Regions from separate parts of the Agarivorans sp. Alg241-V36 genome, predicted to be linked through region 1. Evidence: predicted binding sites of a transcription regulator. Region 1 holds the regulator's gene; the other holds the start of a gene.

Region 1 (5,113 bases):
ACAAGTACTTTTATTGCCATGTTAGATTCTTCTTAAAGGCTATGCTTACATCTTACGAGCGTAGCGTTTCAACAGGCTTGGGATATCAAGAATTAAAGCAATACGGCCATCACTAGTGATTGTCGCACCAGCCATACCTGGAGTACCTTGCAATAATTGGTCTAAGGCTTTGATCACCACTTCTTCTTGGCCAATCAGATTATCAACCACAAAACCGACTTGTTGCGGGCCAATTTGTACGATAACCACGTGGCCTTGAGAACTACGTTCTCCAGATTGACCATTTCTAATCAACCAGTCTTGTAAGTAAAACAGCGGAATAGCCTTGTCACGTACAATCACGGTTTCTTGACCATCAACGACGTTCGTTTTGGTAAGGTCAAGATGGAAGATTTCATTCACGCTAGTCAGTGGTAAAGCAAAAGTTTGCTTGCCTACATCAACCATTAGAGTTGGCAGAATAGCCAAAGTAAGCGGTACTTTAATCTGTAGTGTAGTGCCTTGCCCCAATTGTGAGTCTATATCAACTGAACCATTTAGCTGGGTAATGCTGGTTTTAACCACGTCCATGCCCACACCTCGACCAGAGATATCTGAAATCTCCGTCTTGGTAGAGAAACCAGGTGCGAAAATAAGGCTATAAGCATCTTTATCTGGCATGCGAGCAGCAGCATCAGCATCAAGTACACCGCGTTCAATCGCGATAGATTTAAGCTTATCGGCATTCATACCGGCGCCATCATCTTCGATTTTAAGTAAGATGTGATCGCCCTCTTGCGAGGCAGATAAACGGATAACACCAGTGCGAGGTTTACCTGAAGCCACTCGGTCGTCTGGCATTTCAATACCGTGGTCAACTGAGTTTCGAACTAAGTGAACCAATGGATCAGCGAGAGCTTCAACTAGGTTTTTATCTAAATCTGTATCTTCACCCACCAACTCAAGGTTGATGTCTTTCTTCAAGCTTCGTGCTAAATCTCGAACCACTCGAGGGAAACGACCAAACACTTTTTTGATTGGCTGCATGCGGGTTTTCATTACCGCACCTTGCAGATCCGCCGTCACCACATCCAAGTTAGCGGTGGCTTTAGACATATCTTCATCGTTGCTATTAAGGCCCAAGCTCACTAAGCGGTTTCGCACCAATACCAGCTCACCAACCATATTCATAATATCGTCTAGCGTACGAGTATCTACGCGGACCGTGGTTTCGCCTTGTGGCACAGCTTGCTTAGCTGGCGCTTTTGCTGGCTCTTGTTTGGCAGGAGCAGCCTTAGCAGCAGGCTTGGCCGGAGCTGCTGGTTTAGCAGGCGCTTTAGGGCTAGCTTCAATTTTAGCGGCTGGTTTAGGTGTTGCTTTAGCTGCTGGCGCAGCTGGAGCGGCTTTCGCGTCTGGGGCTTTACCAGCACCATGTAATTGGTCTAGCAGTTTCTCGAACTCGTCATCGCCAATTTCATCACCATTTGAGCTAGGTTTCGCGGCTGGGGCGACGGGCGCTGCCGGTTTACTAGCACTTGGAGCTTTTGAACCATGAAGTTCATCCAACAGCTTTTCAAATTCATCATCAGAAATATCACCATCGCTGGCAGCTTTCGCTACGGGAGCGGCTGGCGCGGGTTTAGGCGCAGCGGCAGGAGCTGGAGCTCCTGAGCCATGCAACTCATCGAGCAAACGCTCAAATTCGTCATCGCTTATTTCGTCAATATTGCCTGCGTCAGCACTCGGCGCAGCTGCTACCGGCTCTGGCTCTGGCTCTGGCTCTGGCTCTGGCTCTGGCTCTGGCTCTGCAGCCACTTCGTCGGCAGACTCTGGGCGAGACAATTGGTGTAAGCTTTCAATTAATTCAGGAGAGGCTGGAGTTAGAGGCTCACGAGCTTGAACTTGAGCGAACATATCATTTACTGAATCTAGCGCTTCAAGAATCACATCCATCAGCTCAGGGGAAACACTTCTTCCACCATTTCGCAGGGTGTCGAAAATGTTCTCTGCACCATGACAAACATCAACCAACTCGGTTAATGACAAAAAGCCCGCCCCACCTTTAACAGTGTGGAAGCCACGGAATATGGCATTTAACAAGTCACTGTCATCTGGGCGTTTTTCTAAATCAACCAGCTGTTCAGACAGCTGCTCAAGGATCTCCGCCGCTTCTACGAGAAAGTCTTGTAAGATGTCTTCATCTACATCAAACGACATGCGCTACTCCCTTAAAATCCTAAACTAGACAACAAGTCATCAACGTCATCTTGATCGTTAACAACGTCATCCCTTTGCTCTTTATTTAATATTGGCCCTTCGGCTTCAATAGCAGATTTAGTCTCTTTTTTACTTTCTGCTACTTCGGCGTTTTCATTTCCAAACAAGGTAAGCATTTCTACCAGACTTTCTTCTACCTCTTGAACCAAGGTAATTACCTTTCGAATCATCTGACCGGTTAAATCTTGGAAATCTTGAGCCATCAATATTTCGGTTAACATGCTACGTAGTTTATCGGCATTTGCTGAAGAACTATTAAGGAAAATATCGATTTGGTGACATAGCGCCTTAAATTGACCGATTTCAATTCTTCGTTCCATCAAACTTTGCCATATGGGCATGATATTGTTGATTTCGTTAGTTAATTGATCGGCAATCGGAAGGCCAGACTCTACAGCGTCCATGGTTTTATTGGCCGCTTGATCGGTCATCTCTATTACATAGTTCAACCGTTCTTTAGCGTCTGGTATTTCTTGATTAGCTAACTCGTTAATTCGAATATCGAGTTTAAATTCGTTTAAAGAGTCATGAAGCTGACGAGTGAGCTGCCCAACCTTATCAAATAGCAGGTTAGCTTTTGGAGCACAAAGCTCACTAACAAGTTGATTCGCCTCGGCGACATTTCCTTCTTCAAGTAGCGCAACCAAAGATTTGGCATCGGCTAATGAAATAATCGGAGTCTCTGTGCTCACGCATCTTCCTTTCTTATTGTAGTCTTTCGAAAATCTTATCTAGCTTCTCTTTTAGCGTGGCTGCAGTGAAAGGTTTAACAATATATCCATTTACGCCGGCTTGAGCAGCTTCGATGATCTGTTCACGTTTTGCTTCGGCAGTTACCATTAAAACAGGTAAGTGAGACAAACTTTCGTCGGCACGAATATTCTTCAATAGGTCAATGCCTTCCATTCCTGGCATGTTCCAATCGGTTACTACAAATTCGAAATCGCCGCCTTTAAGCATAGGCAATGCGGTGTTTCCGTCATCGGCTTCATGCGTATTGTTGAAACCAAGATCTCTAAGTAGGTTTTTAATAATCCTTCTCATCGTTGAAAAATCATCAACAACCAGAATTTTCATATTTTTATCCAAGGTACGTCCCCCAACAGGATGTTTTACAAGCCACTAATTAGGCCAAAAATTTATGTAATATAGATATTATGCCTTAATAAACACAATTTTAGTCCATCTTTTACAAGAAATGTAAGGATGAATTTCTCTATTGTGTCCAATCTCGCATTCGAGTTTTAACTCGAGCAAGCGCTTGACTATGAATTTGACTGACTCGGGACTCGCTTACGCTCAATACTTCGCCAATCTCTTTTAGGTTAAGTTCTTCATCATAATAGAGGGATAAAACCAGTGCCTCTCTCTCAGGAAGGCCTTTAATACACTCGGCAAGAGATTGTTGAAAGCGCTGATTAGCAAAACCTTCAAACGGTCGATTTAGCTCTCGGCTTTCCTCACTTGAAATGACATCTTCACTCACGCCTAGATCGTCGATACCTAAAATGCGTCCGCAATTTACATCAGACAGCATTGAATGGTATTCACTCAAGCTAACCCCAAGTTTAGCTGCAACCTCAGCATCTTTTGCATCGCCATTTTTTTCTTTCTCAACTGCGGCGATTGCATCACTGATTGCACGGCTGTTTTTGTGCACCGAGCGCGGAACCCAATCGCCGCGACGAATTTCGTCCAGCATAGAGCCACGAATACGAATACCAGCGTAGGTTTCGAAGCTAGCCCCTTTAGAGCCATCAAAATTCCGCGCGGCTTCGATTAAACCAATCATTCCTGATTGAATTAGGTCATCAACAATTACGCTAGCCGGAAGCCTAGCCATTAGGTGATGGGCTATCCGTTTAACCAAGTTTGCATGGCGCTCCACCAAAACATTAGTGTCATTAGCGCTGGCATAAGCGGCAACTTTATTCACTAAGCTGTTCTCTATTTTTACGTTGTCCAAACTCGAGAAGGTTCTCGATGAAAAATTCTAAATGCCCACCTGCTTGTTCAGGAATAGGCCAAGTAGAAGCTTTACTTGCTAATGAGCGAAACGCTAAAGAAGCAGGAGACTTAGGATAGGCCTCTACCACTACTCGCTGCTTTCTCACGGCTAACCGCACATTATTGTCATAAGGAATACAAGATACTAGTTCGAGTGTAGCATCCAAGAAGCGATCGGTAACTCGGGTAAGCTTAGCAAACAATTCTTGGCCTTCGCGTAAGCTGCGCACCATGTTTGCGACTACTTTAAATTTATATACACCATGCTGATTGGAAAGCAGCTTTATTAGCGCGTAAGCATCGGTAATAGAAGTAGGCTCATCACAAACCACTACCAGAATGTCTTGAGAGGCTTTGGCAAAGCTTAGCACCATGTCTGAGATACCCGCTGCGGTATCAACTAGCAACACATCAATAGGTGTTTTCATGCTGCTAAAAGCACGAATAAGCCCCGCGTGTTCGGCAGGACTGAGCTCCACCATTGATTGAGTGCCAGAAGTCGCCGGTGCAATTAGAATCCCATTGGGCCCTTTGACTAATACTTCATCTAAGGTGCATTCACCCGACAAAACATGAGAGAGGTTTTTGGTTACACGTAAACCAAGCAGCACGTCTACGTTTGCTAGGCCTAAGTCGGCATCCAGCACCATTACGCGCTTACCTTGTGCAGCCATGGCTATGCCCATATTAAGAGTAACGTTAGTTTTGCCTACGCCCCCTTTGCCGCCAGTTACTGCGATGACTTTCACATTGTTTTTTTGTTGCATCATTCTTAAGCCGCTAGCTTGGTCAAATTCATTGTCTTTAGAATACATCTGAAACCTTTTGTTGTTCGGTTTCACTAAACCAG
Region 2 (5,113 bases), on a different contig from region 1:
GTCAACCTATTTCCGGACGGGACAGTAGACATAAAAAAGCCTTGGTCATGCCAAGGCTTTTTACATTTACATGAAGTGTTCAATCAGCCTACTTACTATCAACCGACAGCAATTCTACTTCGAAGATTAAGGTAGAGCCGGCAGGAATTGATGCCACACTACGGTCGCCATAGGCTAATTGACTTGGGATAAAGAAACGGAATTTCTCGCCCACGCTCATATATTGCAAACCTTCGGTCCAGCCGGCGATAACTTGCCCTAAGGGGAACTGTGCAGGGCGTTTGCGTTCTACCGAGCTATCAAACACTAAGCCGCTTAACAGTGTTCCATGGTAATGAACGGTCACAGTGCTGTTTGCTGAAGGCTTCTCAGCGCCTTCTACAACATCTTCCAAAATCACGTACTGCAACCCTGATTCTGTGGTTATTACACCGTCTTTTTGAGCGTTTTCGGCAAGAAAGTCGTGGCCCAGTTGACGGTTTTGCTTAACCGCTTTGGCATTATTATTGGCGCGAAGAATAAACAAAATCACAAAAATAGCGAGTAGAGCGATAACCACAAATTTCAAGGTCGATTCCTTACTAGGGTGTTGAGTAAAAGATAAAGGTTAATCTAACTTTACGAAAGTGCTAGTTAAAAAGCACTGCTTATCTAAGAAAACTGGCCTCAACAGCGCTAGCGGGTCATTTTCTTTACAAACACTACAACAAACAGCGCAATGATAAAGCTACCGCTAAAGGCCTCTATGGCGGCGAAAATTCGGGAAAGTCCAACAGGAGTGAAGTCGCCATAACCAAGCGTAGTAAATGTGACCACGCTGTAATATAAGCATTCAAAAAACGCCACAACGTTTTGCCCAAGGCTGTGGTTAACACTAAGCGAAACAATATTGCCGTTAAAGTGAATACCGGTAAATGAGTAGATAATTGCGCAGCTTAAAATGATTAACATTGAGGTGTATACCACGCGAATCGGTAACTCTCCGTAACCGCATACCAAATCAACCAGCTTGGATATTCCTCGTCGATAAGAGAATTTGGGCATTTGATAACGTCGCATAGTGAGTTCTTTACGCAGAAACACGCCTGCTGTGGTAAACAAGCCTTCCGACTCAGCTGTTTTGCGCAAACCGCGATATACCTCTTCGGCTTGTTGGTAGTAGTCGGCCATGGCTTCTTTATCTTGTTGCTGTTCGGCAGCACTACCGAGTTGCTCTTGAAGGACTTTTTCACCCACACAAAGGCTATCGCACTTACATTGGTCCATTTTGGCACCGAGTAGGTTGGTTTTAGTTAGGTCGGCATGATTTAGGTTAGCACCTCGCAAATCGGCTTTCATCAAGCTACCGTTTTGTAGGTTAATATTGAAAAGGTGAGCACCTTTTAAGTCGCTTCGGTAGAGGTCAGCGCCAGAGAGGTCGTAACCTTGCTTGCTGTTGTAGCGAACTAAATCAATACCCGCAAGCTTGGCTTTTTTTAGGCTGATTCCTCGAAGCATACCGCCATTTTGGGCGTAGTTTTCTAGCTTCTCTTTGATCTCCTCGCCGCACTTGTCCTCGTCAGGATCGTGCCAAAAACACAAACCACTTTCTAAAGCTGGCTCACTGCAGCTGGCACCAGAGCTATCTTGATAGAGGCATTTACCGCATTTCTCCATATTTCGCTAACACTCCAGCTATTAATCAACAATTTGATTATTAGCCAGTTTTTTTACTGGCCTAAAGCTAAGTGTATTTCAAATAGAGGATTTTGCGAGTTGCCTTTACTGTTATGGTTAACTGCGGTTAGAGCTTACTTATTTTTGCTACCTAATTGCTGGAACTCGCTTTTTAAGGTTGAATAACGTTCGGCGTGGTTGTCATTTAGCTTAAGACCGTCTAGCAGTTTAATGGTGATTTTACAGTCTGTTAAAAGTTGGCCGCTGAGTCCTTTCTCTGACTGATTAAGCTGTTTTAGAATCGCTTGGATTTTGTTTAAGATAGCGCCAGTGTTACCTGGGGCAACTTGTAAGGCTTTGTCGAAATAGCTAGTGGCTTCATGGAAGCGGCCTTCTTCGTAGGCTTCAATACCCATTTTATTGTACTCACGAAACTGGCCTAGTTTTAGCTCAAAATCTTCGGCTTTTAATACCTTATGCGCAGAGGACAGCGACATAGGGTCAATGTTATCGCGTTTTTCTAGCTCTTCAGCGAAGGGCATTGCGTATTCAAATTCGCCTACAGAGTTTAGAGTTAAGAAGGTATCCGGCAAAAGCTCGCCACTCACTTTGTCTGGGGCATCTAACAAACCGTCGTGGCTATCAAACAGCAATCGTTTGGCTTTGTTTAATTCGCCTTTGGTGGCGTGCACTCGAGCTTGGCTGATGCCTTCAAAGGCATCAAAATTAAAGTCTTCGTCTTTACCTTCTTCACGTCTTGCATGAAATAGCACCGAATTAACCTCTTGCAGCAAGCGATTCTTTCGATATAAATCATCTTCATTTTGCGCTTCATCGATCAGGCTACGTACATAGTTGCAAAGATGATGGGGGCCGCGATGTATAGAACGCCTAGCGAGCTGTAAAATGGTCGAAAAGGTTTCTTTAGCTAGAGTTAAATCGCCAGCCTCCATGGCTAGTTCTGCGAGCAATTGTTGTCGCTCGATACTATTTACGGCTAACTTCGAGGCTTTTAGAACGGTTTCTAAAGCTTTGTCTAACTCGCCCTCGGCACGATAAGCGCGGGCTAGCCAATCGTAACCGGTGAGTAGCAAAGGGCTCTCGGCGATAGAGCGATTAAGCGTTTCTATGGCGCTCTTATTGTCTTTTAGCAAAAGGTGGACTCGGCCAAGGGTAGCTTTCGCCCAAGTTTGTTTTCGTTCTTCTAGTATGGCTTCTAGTGCTTCTTTAGCGGCTTGGTATTCACCTAAGGCGATTTGCGCTTCTACGCGTAGGTTTCGGCAATAATTGCTATAGCGGCTTTCTGCTTCAATTTGCTTATCGCAGAGTTCAATAACTTGCTGGTATTGTTTCTTAGCGAGTGCCTCGTAAACTTCGCGTAGGCTTTGTCGCTTAAGATTGGCGCGCGCTAGGCGGTTATGCAGTTGAAACTGAGAAAAGGGCTTAGTAATAAACTCATCTGGCTCCATTTCTAGAGCACTAAGCACCATGCTTTTGTTATTGTCACCACTAATGATAAAGAATAGGGCATCAACTTCTAACAATTCGCTAACACGCAGTTCTTCTAAAAGCTGGCCGCCATTTTTACCTGTACCTAGATTATAATCCACTAAAAGTATGTCGAATTTTCGTTTTCGGCACGCCCTTACAGCTGCTTCACCAGTATTTGCAAAATAAACGTCGGTTGCACCAAAGTTTTGCAACATCGCCTTAAGCATAACCTGAAAGGCTCGTTGATCATCAACGATGAGTATTTGCTTGTCGCTGTAATTATATTGCGTTGCCATTACTGAGTGTTCTAATCCTTTTGGCTTATCCTAGCATAAGTTACTGAGCGATAAAGTAGTGTAAGTATAGACAGTTAGCACGGTAGTAGTATCTGCTATTAAACCTTGCAAAAACAGCCAAGCTTGATTTAATATTGAGGTGTTAATGAGTCTTTTGGTCTCATTAGCGCTGAGTCAAAGCCAAACTTGGAGTGATCCAAGGTCGGAAAGTTACAGGTCTTTAGGGCAACCTTAAGATGGCTGGACCGCCTTAGTTGAGTGGTTAGATTTGCAAATGTACATCTTTCTACTTAGTAAGTTAGTCTATTTACCGTTTATTACTTTCCGTATTTGGTTGGAACGCCAAGCTAAAATTAGCTTGGCGTATTTGTTTCTGCCGCCTCACCATGTTAAGCATTTGTTTCAAAATGCTGTTATTCCCTAGACTTATTCATCTATTCCCAGCTAAACATCGGGCCCTGTGTCCATTGCATACTGACGACAAATTTCAGGCATAAAAAAAGACATCCTAGGATGTCTTTTTTTATCAGTATGGTGGAGGGAGGTGGATTCGAACCACCGAAGCTTTCGCGACAGATTTACAATCTGTTCCCTTTGGCCACTCGGGAACCCCTCCTGCTTGTGGAGCGGCATATTACCAGAACTTGGTGGGCTGTAAAGCAAAAAAAGCGACATTTTTATCGGCAGATTACTGTTTGCCTATTATCTGTGCATTTAGCCGATATTTGCTAAAGTTTTAGTCTGCTCTTCCGATAGCTATAAAGGTAATGGAGGAGCGATATGTTAGTTGAACAAATTAGACAGAGTAGCTTATGTGATGAACTGCAGTTGGGCGATACGCTTAACCAAAGTACTTTGCATGGTGAACAAGCTCGTTTTCATCTATTACTCAGCATGCTTAGTCAAAACGTGTGCGACCAAGCTCAGTTTTCGATGCAGAAGCAAAATCATGAGCAAGTTCAGCAAGATTTACGCGATAAGTTTCAATTAGCTCAGGCTCGCGCGCTTAAAGCTCTAGATGATGAGTTTCCAGTGCAAGCCAATTGGAGTAAGCACCTGCAAGCGGGAGAAACTTCGCGAATTCGTTTAGAACAAGCTCTTGGCGGCTATGCGGCGTGTGCAGAGGACAGTGTTGACGGTTTACCTCATGAGGTAATGAACAACGTTGATTTGTTAAGCCGAGTCAAACACAAAGTGGCGAAGCCAGATCTGCAACAAGAAATAGATAAAGAAGTGAAGGGGAGTGACATGTACAACTTACTAAGTGACTTCGATTACTCAAAGCCACTTAGCGTTAAGTACTTTAATTAACGAAACACCACGGTACGGTTTCCGTAAACAAATACTTTTTCATCAAGTACTTGCTGCAGGGCTTTGCTCAATACTGCTTTTTCTACATCTCGGCCAGCTTTGGCCATTTCTTCGGCACTGTAAGTATGGTCAACATGAATAACGTGTTGCTCTACAATTGGTCCTTCGTCCAAATCGTTGTTTACAAAGTGGGCTGTAGCTCCAATAATTTTTACGCCTCGGTCGTAAGCTTGTTTATATGGCTTAGCACCAATGAAGGCTGGCAAAAACGAGTGATGGATGTTTAAGATTTTGTTGTTGAAGGCTTCCACAAAGGCCGGCGTAAGAATACGCATGTACTTGGCGAGAACAACATAGTC

What was found. Region 1 encodes FliA, which starts transcription of late flagellar genes. Its sites were predicted from a motif close to CTAAAGNTNNNNNNNNNNNNGCCGATA; they were not measured.
Region 2: G6R11_RS08555 (VC2046/SO_2500 family protein) is a predicted target of FliA. The motif match lies at 4,172-4,198, and genes of this name have one in related genera.

Annotation. Positions count from the first base shown of each region.
Region 1 is NZ_UNRE01000001.1:783,587-788,699, reverse strand. It holds gene G6R11_RS03740 (chemotaxis response regulator protein-glutamate methylesterase) at 1-20, opposite strand, end outside; gene G6R11_RS03735 (chemotaxis protein CheA) at 46-2,196, opposite strand; gene G6R11_RS03730 (protein phosphatase CheZ) at 2,208-2,948, opposite strand; gene cheY (chemotaxis response regulator CheY) at 2,962-3,345, opposite strand; gene G6R11_RS03720 (RNA polymerase sigma factor FliA) at 3,473-4,192, opposite strand; gene G6R11_RS03715 (MinD/ParA family protein) at 4,185-5,078, opposite strand; gene flhF (flagellar biosynthesis protein FlhF) at 5,068-5,113, opposite strand, start outside.
Region 2 is NZ_UNRE01000003.1:257,701-262,813, reverse strand. It holds gene G6R11_RS08575 (FKBP-type peptidyl-prolyl cis-trans isomerase) at 89-568, opposite strand; gene G6R11_RS08570 (pentapeptide repeat-containing protein) at 676-1,656, opposite strand; gene G6R11_RS08565 (response regulator) at 1,791-3,443, opposite strand; cyclic di-GMP riboswitch class I at 3,613-3,696, shown strand; tRNA gene G6R11_RS08560 (tRNA-Tyr) at 3,976-4,059, opposite strand; gene G6R11_RS08555 (VC2046/SO_2500 family protein) at 4,224-4,754, shown strand; gene purU (formyltetrahydrofolate deformylase) at 4,751-5,113, opposite strand, start outside.